2 regions of the Serratia sp. Res13-Sevr-LER1-36-b genome follow, and region 1 is predicted to be linked to the other one. Evidence: riboswitches for the same ligand, from Rfam matches in the RefSeq annotation. Region 1 holds a riboswitch; the other holds the start of a gene.

Region 1 (5,656 bases):
GCGTGGAATGATGACCTGATTGATCGCCAAGGCGCAGCCTGGCTGGTGGCGTTCCAGCCGTTCGAGCAACGCGCCGATGCTTAACGGCTGCTCCAGCTCCAGCGGTTGATCGTTGAGCGTAATCTTCATGCTGGCTCTCCGCAGTGGAGGCAGGTGCTGGCCTTACTCAGTTGCAGGGTGCTCCAGCTTTGCTGCTTGCCGTCGAACAGGCGCAGCTTGCCGCTAAGGGAGGAGGGTATTCCAGCCAGCATTTTTATCGCTTCCAGCGCCTGCAGCGTGCCGATCACGCCAACGACCGGGCCGAGCACGCCCGCCGTGCGGCAGTTGCGCTGCGGTTCGGTTTGCTCCGGGTAGAGGCAGGCATAACAGCCATGGGCATAGGGCGGTTCGATAACCAGCAACTGGCCGCTGAACCCCACCGCGCTGCCGCTGATCAACGGCACGCTGGCTTGGATGCAGGCGGCATTCACCGCATGACGGGTGGCCATGTTGTCGCTGCAATCGAGCACCAGATCGGCACGGGCGACCGCATCGCTCAGCGTTGCCCCTTGCAGGCGTTGCTCCAGCGTGATCGACTCCACCAGAGGGTTCAGCGCTTGCAGATGCTGCTTTGCCAACTGAGCCTTGTTGGTGCCGATATCACCGGTGCGGTACAGAATTTGCCGTTGCAGATTGGTGAGGTGTAGCTGGTCATCATCGGCCAACAGCAAGGTACCAACGCCAGCGGCAGCCAGATACAGCGCTGCCGGAGAGCCTAATCCTCCTAATCCGACGATCAGCACCGTGGCTTGTGTCAGCTTTTCCTGCCCCTCGGGGCCGACGTCTTCCAGCAGCAGTTGCCGGCTGTAGCGCAAGAACTCTTGGTCATTGAGCATCGCATGACTCCTTGCCTTCAATCAGTTGCAGCAGCGTTGCCGTAGCGGCGCGCCAGTCTGATGCCTGGGTGATGGCGCTGACCACGGCCACGCTGCCAACGCCGCAGGCCAGCACGGCGGGGACGCGCTCGATGCTGATCCCGCCAATGGCTACTGTTGGATACTGCTGTAATCCGGCGACGTGGCGTTGCAACTCGGCCAAGCCTTGCGGCTCAGAGGGCATTTCCTTGGTTTGCGTTGGGAAGATATGCCCCAGTGCGATATAGGAAGGTTTGACGGCGATCGCCCGGGCCAGCTCGGCATCGTCATGGGTGGAAACGCCCAAGCGCAGTCCTGCCCGATGGATGGCCGCCAGATCGGTGGTGTCTAAATCCTCCTGGCCCAGGTGTACGCCATAGGCCCCATGTTTGATCGCCAGCCGCCAATAATCATTGATAAACAGCCGGGCCTGATAGCGTTTGCCAAGGGCAATAGCGGCGGCAATATCGGCCTCCACTTGCTCGTCTGGCAGATCTTTGATACGTAGTTGGATAGTGGTAACGCCTGCCTCCAACAGGCGGGCGATCCATTCAACGCTGTCGACGACCGGATATAAACCCAGCTTGTGCGGTGTTGCAGGGAAGGGAGAGGTGAGGTTAGTCATTATTTATCTCCTCCTGCAAATTGGCCGCACTGTGGTACAGCTCGCTGCCGCGTGAGCGGAATTCAGCCGACATTTTCTCCATCCCGGTCAGTTGCACTTCGATCGGTTTGGCGGCCTCTTGTGCGGCGGCATAGTCACGCACTTCCTGGGAAATCTTCATCGAGCAGAACTTCGGCCCACACATGGAGCAGAAGTGGGCGATCTTGCCGGATTCTTGCGGCAGCGTTTCGTCGTGATAGGCGCGGGCGGTTTGTGGATCCAGCGCCAGGTTGAACTGATCTTCCCAACGGAATTCAAAGCGCGCTTTGGACATGGCGTTATCGCGTATCTGTGCGCCCGGATGGCCTTTCGCCAAGTCGGCGGCGTGAGCGGCGATCTTGTAGGTGATCAGCCCCTGCTTCACGTCTTCTTTGTTAGGCAGCCCCAGATGCTCTTTCGGTGTCACGTAGCAAAGCATCGCGCAGCCGAACCAGCCGATCATCGCCGCGCCGATCCCTGAGGTGAAATGGTCGTAACCCGGAGCGATATCGGTGGTCAATGGCCCCAGCGTGTAGAACGGCGCTTCATGGCAATGTTCCAGCTCCTCGGTCATGTTGCGGCGGATCATCTGCATCGGCACGTGGCCAGGGCCTTCGATCATCACCTGCACGTCATATTCCCAGGCTATCTTGGTCAGTTCACCCAGCGTATGCAGCTCAGCGAATTGCGCTTCGTCATTGGCATCCTGGATCGAGCCCGGGCGCAGGCCGTCGCCGAGTGACAGCGAGACATCGTAAGCGGCGCAAATTTCGCAGATCTCGCGGAAGTGCTGATAGAGGAAGTTCTCCTGATGATGCGACAGGCACCACTTCGCCATGATCGAGCCGCCACGGGAGACAATGCCGGTCAGGCGTTTGGCGGTCATCGGCACATAGCGCAGCAACACCCCGGCGTGAATGGTGAAGTAATCTACGCCTTGCTCAGCCTGTTCCAGCAGGGTATCGCGGAACATTTCCCAGGTCAGGTTCTCCGCCACGCCGTTCACTTTTTCCAGCGCCTGATAGATCGGCACTGTACCAATCGGCACCGGGCTGTTACGCAGGATCCATTCGCGGGTTTCATGGATATAACGGCCCGTGGAGAGATCCATCACGGTGTCAGCGCCCCAGCGGGTTGACCACACCAACTTCTCGACTTCCTCTTCAATCGAAGAGGTGACCGCCGAGTTGCCGATATTGGCGTTTACCTTCACCAGGAAATTACGGCCAATAATCATCGGCTCGGATTCCGGGTGGTTGATGTTGGCGGGGATGATGGCGCGGCCAGCGGCCACTTCCTGGCGCACAAATTCCGGCGTGATGTTCTCAGGTAGATTTGCGCCCCAGCTCTGGCCGGGATGCTGGTGGCGCAGCACTTCACCATGAATGCGCTCACGGCCCATATTTTCGCGAATGGCGATAAATTCCATCTCTGGGGTGACAATACCGGCGCGAGCGTAATGCAACTGCGTAACACATTTACCCGGCAAGGCTTTGCGGGGCCGCGGCAGGTGCTCAAAGCGCAGATGGTCTAACCCAACATCGGCAAGTCGTTGCTGTGTGAAGCCGGAACTGACGCCGCTTAACGCTTCGGTATCGGCACGTTCGGCGATCCAGTCCGCTCGTACTTTGGCCAAGCCACGATGTACGTCGAGCACCGCCAGCGGATCGCCATACGGCCCTGCGGTGTCATACACCGGGATGGCTTCGTTCTGTTCATATTGGGGCTGGTCTTTGTTGCCGCCAATCAGCGTCGGGCTGAGCTGGATCTCACGCATCGGTACCTGGATATCGCTGCGCGAACCCGCGAGATAGATCCGCTGTGAGTTGGGGAAGGTAACGCCTTGCAGAGAGTCGATAAAATCTTGCGCTTGGTCACGCTGTTGTTTACGGGCACGAGGTTGGTTCACGGTAGACATAGCAAATTCCTATCAGTGGAGTGATGTGTGGAAAATTGCTTGTCTGGAGTTCGGAGGGAGTAATGATGGTGGCCGGTAAGGCAGGCACAGCCCCTGGCGGGAGCATCTTGCCTATGGCGATAGATTACTCTTGTTCCCTTCGCGGGTATTAACCCGATCAGGTTCCGCGGATCCCGAATTAACGGTCTCAGCCTGGCTAATTTGATGAAAAATCAGCGCTAGGCACTCCGACAAGAGCCCTCAGTATAAGAGGGTCAACAAAAACCACAAGCCCTCCCCGTCATCTTTCAAGCTGTAGCGTTGTTGACCGCCTGGCTACCACTTGAAATCTATTGGGGGATAATTAGGCTGGATGAGACATAGATTCAGTATTCGTGGTGCCCGGTTGGCCCTGCTGCCAGGTTTCTGCCGCCAGCTGGATCAACTGATCTTCCAAGGCGAAACGTGATGCCAAGGCTTCGCCAATATCTGACAGCGCCTGATTGAGTTCTTCACACATGTCCTGATCGATAACGACTTCGGTGTAGCGGTCGTGGAACGCCATCACGGCTTCGGTATTGGCCTGTAATTTTGGGTAGAACTTGGTGGCTAGCGCCATCTTGGGGCTGGCGGAGCCTTCCACTTGTTTGATAATTTTGTCATAAATGTGAAAATGCCCGGCAGAAAGATAATCCACCAGATTCTGGCAAAAGTTCTCCAGCGCTTTTTCATTGAGCGGCGTATGCTTTTCTTTGTTGGGTTTAATGCCGACTAAACTGCAGTAGGTAACCAGCAGTTGCTTGCGTGCCTGCAACCAGTGATCGACTAATTCATTACTGCCACCAACGCGCTGAGTCAGGCTTTCCAATCGGTTTAGCATGATTGACTCCGTGTGTAAGAGAAAGAAAAAGTGGTAAGTTAATAAAATGTAACAAAGAGCATTCCTAGATTGCCAGTGAAGCAGAGGTTGTGCAACAACATATGGAACTTGCATTAACGGGTAACGAAAATGGCTGGTGGATCGTCAGCCATGAAAGCAAAATTTGGTTACCAAACGGTGAATTGCCGTTTGGTTCCGCCGCGCTATTTTCATTGCAAGGCCGGCCGGCTCGGCAAATTGGCGAATGGGAGGGGGCACCGGTCTGGCTGGTGCGCCAACCGATGCCGAAAGAGATGGGATCGGTGCGGCAACTGCTCAGTCTCGATCGTGGCCTGTTCCAACTGGCCGGGCGCGGCGTACAGCTGGCCGACTTTTATCGCTCGCACCGGTTCTGTGGCTACTGCGGTCATGAGATGCACCTTAGCCGTACCGAAAGCGCCTGCCTTTGTGATAACTGTCGCGAACGTTATTACCCGCAGATTGCCCCTTGCGTGATTGTCGCCATCCGCCGCAATGACGAGATCCTGTTGGCACAGCATGTGCGCCACCGTGGCGGCATCCATACCGTGCTGGCGGGGTTTGTGGAGGTGGGGGAAACTCTGGAGCAGGCCGTGGCGCGCGAAGTGATGGAAGAGAGCAATATCGCCATTACCAACCTGCGCTACGTTACCTCGCAACCCTGGCCGTTCCCTCATTCGCTGATGATGGCGTTTATGGCCGAGTATCAGGGCGGTGAACTGCGCCACGATCCGAAAGAGTTGCTCAATGCGGGCTGGTATCGCTATGACCAACTGCCGCTGCTGCCACCGCCTGGTACCGTGGCGCGCCGCCTGATCGAGGACACCGTGGCGCTGTGTCGGGCAGAATAATGTACAATGGCGGCAGATAATCAAGGGAGCCCAAGAAATGAATGAGTTGAAGAACGATCGCTACCTGCGTGCGCTACTGCGCCAGCCGGTGGATCTCACCCCTGTATGGATGATGCGCCAGGCCGGTCGTTATTTGCCAGAGTACAAAGCCACCCGTGCTCAGGCCGGGGATTTCATGTCGCTGTGCAAAAATGCCGAACTGGCCTGCGAGGTGACATTACAGCCCCTGCGTCGTTATGCGCTGGACGCCGCCATCCTGTTCTCCGACATTCTCACCATTCCCGATGCCATGGGGCTTGGGCTCTATTTCGAAACCGGGGAAGGCCCGCGTTTTTCTTCGCCAATCACCTGCCGTGCCGATGTAGAGAAGCTGCCTGCATTCGATCCGGAAGATGAACTGGGCTATGTCATGAACGCGGTGCGCACCATCCGTCGTGAATTGAAGGGTGAAGTGCCGCTGATCGGTTTCTCCGG
Region 2 (5,656 bases), on a different contig from region 1:
CAGCAGCATAGCCGGAATTTCCAGCCCGGCGGCGGTCCCCATCAGCCAACCTGCCAGCCGTTCTGGCAAGCCCAAGTCGGCAGTGATATACAGCGGCATATCGATGATATACATGGTGTTGCAGGTCCACATCAGCATCGAGGCCACAAACAGCAGGCGCACATCGGGATCGCGCCAGGCGCTGATTGGCGCGATAGGCGGAGAATCTACGCTGATCTCAACGTTGGCACGGGGCACCGAAGGCAATATCAGCCACACCAGCAGCACGCTGACGACAAAAATCCCCGCCGCAATTATAAACATCACGGTAAAGCCGTAGTTCAGTGCCAACATAAACGACAGCGGCGGGCCGATCACCCAGGCCAGTGAAAGCTGAGCGCGCATCACCGAACTGAACATCACTACTTCACGTGCCGAGCTGTCTGCATACTCACGCGCCAAGGCAAAAATCTGCGGCATGGCGGTATTGGCAATCGCGGCCAGCAATACACCAGCAGTGATCAAGGTCAGATAATCACGGTTGAACGCAAACAACAGGCTATTGCCCACCGCCATGGCACAGCACACCAGGATCAACTTGCGCCGATCGCCACGGGTATCCGAACGCTTGGCCAACAGGAAGCTGACGGCAATCCCGGCGATGGCATTCACGGTATAGAACATACCCACCCATAACGGGCGCACCTTTACCTCGGTGGTCAAAAACAGGCTCAGCGTGGGGGCTTGCAGCGCTCCGGCAATGCCGGTCAGGAAGGCTATCAACAAGAAGGCGGCAAAAACGGGATTAAAACGGCGCGGCAACCAGCGTCTGAAACTCATGGCGATATCCCTATCCAGAAATAAAGAAGGCTATGCTACAGAAGGAAAATTGCCGAAGGAAGTAAAGACGGCAGATAAAAATGCCAGTGGGTGTTACCCCACTGGCTGGTGAAAAGCACCATTACTCAGAAACACTTTTGCGGTGAACGTCAGATACGCTCACGGTATTGCTTGTCGCTCAGCGTGGCGATGTCCCACTGGGTCAAGTGGGCCAGCATCTCCAGCCGCGCCTGTTCAGGTACCACCCGCAGCCAATCTGCCTGCTGGCGGCGGATCGCGGTGAAATAACGCTGATAAAACTGTTTAGTTAACAGAACCGTCATTTGTTATCCCTCCGCTGATTCAACTGCCCTCATTATCGGCGTAATATAGGGAAAGATAAATTGACGACTTGATGCCAGAGAGTTCCTCTTTTATGTCCACCTCACGCCTGCAACAACAGTTCATCCGCCTGTGGCAACGCTGCCATGGCCAAACCACCGAAACCACGCTGCAAGAGTTGGCAGAGGTGCTCAGTTGTTCCCGCCGCCACGTTCGTTCGCTACTGGGAGCCATGCAGCACGAGGGCTGGCTGACCTGGCAGGCCGAATCCGGCCGGGGTAAGCGTTCGCAGCTCAGCTTTCACTACACCGGATTGGCACTGCAACAACAACGCGCCGAGGAACTACTGGAACAGGATCGCATCGACCAACTGGTCCAACTGGTGGGCGATAAAGACGTGGTACGCCAAATGCTGCTTTCCCAGCTGGGGCGCAGCTTCCGCCAGGGGAAACATATCCTGCGAGTGCTCTACTATCGTCAGCTTTATAACCTGTTGCCCGGCTCGGCACTACGCCGTTCAGAAACCCACCTGGCAAGACAGATTTTCAACGGCCTGACGCGGGTAAACGAGGAAAACGGGGAACTGGATCCCGATCTTTCGCATCATTGGCAAACGATCACTCCTTTGCACTGGCGTTTTTATCTACGTCCGGCGATCCATTTTCACCATGGCCGTGAGCTGGAAATGGAAGATGTGATCCAGTCGCTCAACCGCCTGATCCCACAGCCGCTATTTTCACATATCGACAGGATCGACTCGCCTACGCCCTATGTCATCGATGTACATCTGCACACGCCGGACTACTGGCTGCCCTGGTTGCTGAGCAGCGTACATGCCATGATCCTGCCGCGCGAATGGCAGAGCCTGCCGGACTTTGCTCGCCATCCGATCGGCACCGGCCCCTATCGCGTGATACACAACAACCAAAGCCAGATGAAAATCCATGCCTTTGACGACTACTTTGGCTATCGCGCCCTGATCGATGAGGTCAACATTTGGGTATTACCGGAAATCACCGAAGAGCTGGCGCACTCCGGCGTCCAGTTACAGGGGGATGATACCGGTAGGAACGAGCTGGAAAGCCGCCTCGAAGAAGGCTGTTATTTTCTATTGTTCGATCAGCGTTCGGCACTGGCGGCCGATCCGGAAATCCGCAGTTGGCTAAGCGAACTGATCAACCCAATCGCACTGCTGAGCCACGCCGGGCCGCTCTACCAGCGTTACTGGGCTCCGGCCTATGGCATTCTCCCGCGCTGGTTACATAACCGTGTGTTGGGGCAGCAACCCAAGCCTGCAGGCTTAACCGAATTGACCCTGACCTTCTACAGCGAACACTCCGAGTTCCACGCAATCAAGCAGGCTATCGCCTCTCTGCTGGCCGAGCAGGGCATCAAACTCAATGTACAGGTCGTGGATTATGAAGCCTGGCATAAGGGCAAGGCGCAAAGCGATCTGTGGTTAGGCAGCGCCAACTTCACCCTGCCGCTGGAGTTTTCGCTGTTTGCCACGCTATACGAACTGCCGTTGATACAACATTGTCTGACGGAAGATATCGCACAGGATGCCGCTCAGTGGCGGGAAAACAGCCTGTCCATGGCCGAGTTTTGCCAGCGCCTGGTCAGCAGCCATCAGTTGCATCCGTTATTCCACCACTGGCTGCAACTGCATGGTCAACGCAGTATGCGTGGGGTACGGATGAATACCCTCGGCTGGTTCGATTTTAAATCTGCCTGGTTTGCGCCACCGGAAGCATAATCGCCTTTCACCCACGCCGCTAAGCCTCTACAATAGCGCCGACTCAACGGGGTGCGGAGAACCCGCCAATTTTTGGCCAACGGTTTTCCGCTGAGAGCACACCCGTCGAACCTGATCCGGTCAATACCGGCGGAGGGATTTGAGCATGGCGCGTTAACCTTCGTTAACCCAGTCCTCAGATACCTTTGCCCCCTTTACTATTAGGAGTGCAAAGTGGTCAAAAAATACCTGCCCTGTTTATTACTGCTAGCGGCGATGCCCGTCCTGGCCAAGCCAACGCTGACGGTCTACACCTACGACTCTTTCGCTGCCGACTGGGGCCCTGGCCCGGCGGTAAAAAAAGCCTTTGAGGCCGAATGTGACTGCGAATTGAAATTCGTGGCGCTGGAAGACGGCGTGTCGTTACTCAATCGCCTGAGAATGGAGGGCAAGAACAGCGCCGCCGACGTGGTTTTGGGCCTGGACAACAACCTGCTGCAAGCCGCGCAGCAAACGGATCTGTTCTCCGCCAGCCAAGTCGATACTAGCAAGCTCACGGTTCCCGGTGGCTGGCACAACCAGACCTTCGTTCCCTACGACTATGGCTACTTTGCTTTCGTCTACAACAAAGACAAGCTGAAGAACCCGCCGACCAGCCTGAAAGAGTTGGTGAGCAGCGATCGCCCCCTGAAGATCATCTATCAGGATCCGCGCACCAGCACACCTGGCCTTGGCCTCCTGCTCTGGATGCAGAAAGTGTATGGAGACGAGGCACCGCTTGCCTGGCAACAGTTGGCGAAGAAAACCGTCACCGTTACCAAAGGCTGGAGTGAAGCCTACGGCCTGTTCCTGAAAGGGGAAGGCGACATGGTACTGAGCTACACCACCTCCCCTGCCTACCATCTGATCGAAGAGAAAAAAGACCTCTATGCGGCGGCCAACTTCAGTGAAGGCCACTACCTGCAAATCGAAGTCGCTGGCAAGCTAAAGGCCAGCAAACAGCCAGAACTGGCCGAGCGCTTCATGCAGTTTATGGTCTCCCCGGCCTTCCAGAACACCATTCCCACAGGCAACTGGATGTACCCGGTGATCAAGACGGAACTGCCCGCCGGTTTCGAACAGATGAGCGTGCCGCAAACGGCATTGCAATTCAGCGCCGAGGAAGTGGCACAACAGCGTGGTAACTGGATCCGAGCATGGCAAACTGCCGTCAGCCACTGATCCCCCGCTGGTTATGGCCGGGGCTGATGGCCGCAGGTCTGATCCTGCTGATCGCGTTGGCGGCCATGGGCTCGCTGTGGCGTCATGCGCCAGAAAGTGATTGGCGCAGCCTGTGGCAAGACAGCTACCTGTGGCATGTAGTGCGCTTTACCTTTTGGCAGGCGCTACTCTCTGCCGTGATCTCGGTGGTGCCTGCCATCTGGCTGGCCCGAGCGTTATACCGGCGGCGCTTCCCTGGCCGTAACCTGCTGCTGCGGCTGTGCGCCATGACGCTGGTGCTGCCGGTGCTGGTGGCTGTATTTGGCATGCTGAGCGTCTACGGCAGGCAAGGCTGGCTGGCAACGCTCTGTGGTTGGCTGGGCGTGAACTACAGTTTTTCGCCTTATGGCCTGCAAGGCATCCTGCTGGCGCATCTGTTCTTTAATATGCCGCTGGCCACCCGCCTTCTGCTACAGGCGCTGGAGAACATCCCCACCGAGCAGCGCCAACTGGCCGCACAGCTGGGGATGAACGGCTGGCAGCAGTTCCGCTTTGTGGAATGGCCTGCGTTACGCCGCCAGATCCTCCCCAGCGGCGCACTGGTGTTTATGCTGTGTTTTGCCAGCTTTGCAACCGTGCTTTCGTTGGGCGGCGGGCCACAGGCCACCACCATAGAGCTGGCGATCTATCAGGCCTTGAGTTACGACTACGATCTCAGCCGCGCGGCGCTGCTGGCGCTGATCCAACTGGCTTGCTGCCTGGGGCTGGTGGTGCTCAGCCAGCGTTTGAGCCAGGCTCTGCCGGTTGGCCATACCCACGCCCAGCGCTGGCGCGATCCGCAGGACAGTCTGGGGCGGCGCATTAGCGATACGCTATTTATTGTCGCTGCGCTACTGTTACTGCTACCTCCGTTGCTGGCGGTGATCATCGACGGTGCCAACCAAACGCTGGTCACCGTGCTGCAACAGCCCATTCTCTGGCAGGCCCTGTTCACCTCACTACGCATCGCACTAGGCGCGGGCATTTTGTGCGTGGTATTGACCATGATGCTGCTATGGAGCAGCCGTGAGCTGAAGCTGCGACAACGGGCCGCCTGGGGCCAAACGCTGGAACTGAGCGGCATGGTGATCCTGGCGATGCCGGGTATTGTGCTGGCTACCGGTTTCTTTCTGTTGCTGAGCGATACCACTGGACTGCCGCAGTCGCCTTATGCGCTGGTGATCCTCACCAATGCGTTGATGGCGATACCCTACGCACTAAAAGTGCTGGAAAATCCAATGCGCGATCTGGCCGAGCGTTATAATCCACTATGCTTGTCGCTGGATATCCACGGCTGGCAGCGGCTGCGCTGGATCGAGCTGAAAGCGTTGCAACGCCCGCTGGCGCAGGCTTTGGCCTTTGCCTGTGTGCTGTCGATTGGCGATTTCGGCGTGGTAGCACTGTTCGGCAACGAGCAGTTCCGTACCTTGCCTTTTTATCTCTATCAGCAGATTGGCGCATATCGCAGCAACGACGGGGCCGTGACTGCCCTGCTGCTACTGCTGCTCTGTTTCCTGCTGTTTACCCTGATTGAACGTTTAC

The links. Region 1 has a riboswitch for thiamine pyrophosphate ahead of thiC (phosphomethylpyrimidine synthase ThiC). Riboswitches for the same ligand answer to the same signal wherever they lie in the genome.
Region 2: another riboswitch for thiamine pyrophosphate. It lies ahead of thiB (thiamine ABC transporter substrate binding subunit); the one in region 1 lies ahead of thiC (phosphomethylpyrimidine synthase ThiC).

Annotation. Positions count from the first base shown of each region.
Region 1 is NZ_JADACK010000033.1:16,130-21,785, forward strand. Features, by position in the region: gene thiS (sulfur carrier protein ThiS) at 1-129, opposite strand, end outside; gene IMQ33_RS20420 (HesA/MoeB/ThiF family protein) at 126-875, opposite strand; gene thiE (thiamine phosphate synthase) at 865-1,518, opposite strand; gene thiC (phosphomethylpyrimidine synthase ThiC) at 1,511-3,454, opposite strand; TPP riboswitch at 3,572-3,694, opposite strand; gene IMQ33_RS20435 (Rsd/AlgQ family anti-sigma factor) at 3,798-4,313, opposite strand; gene nudC (NAD(+) diphosphatase) at 4,415-5,182, shown strand; gene hemE (uroporphyrinogen decarboxylase) at 5,220-5,656, shown strand, end outside.
Region 2 is NZ_JADACK010000020.1:266,692-272,347, forward strand. Features, by position in the region: gene IMQ33_RS15370 (sugar efflux transporter) at 1-819, opposite strand, end outside; gene sgrT (glucose uptake inhibitor SgrT) at 969-1,142, opposite strand; gene sgrR (HTH-type transcriptional regulator SgrR) at 1,235-2,896, shown strand; TPP riboswitch at 2,934-3,052, shown strand; gene thiB (thiamine ABC transporter substrate binding subunit) at 3,110-4,096, shown strand; gene thiP (thiamine/thiamine pyrophosphate ABC transporter permease ThiP) at 4,072-5,656, shown strand, end outside.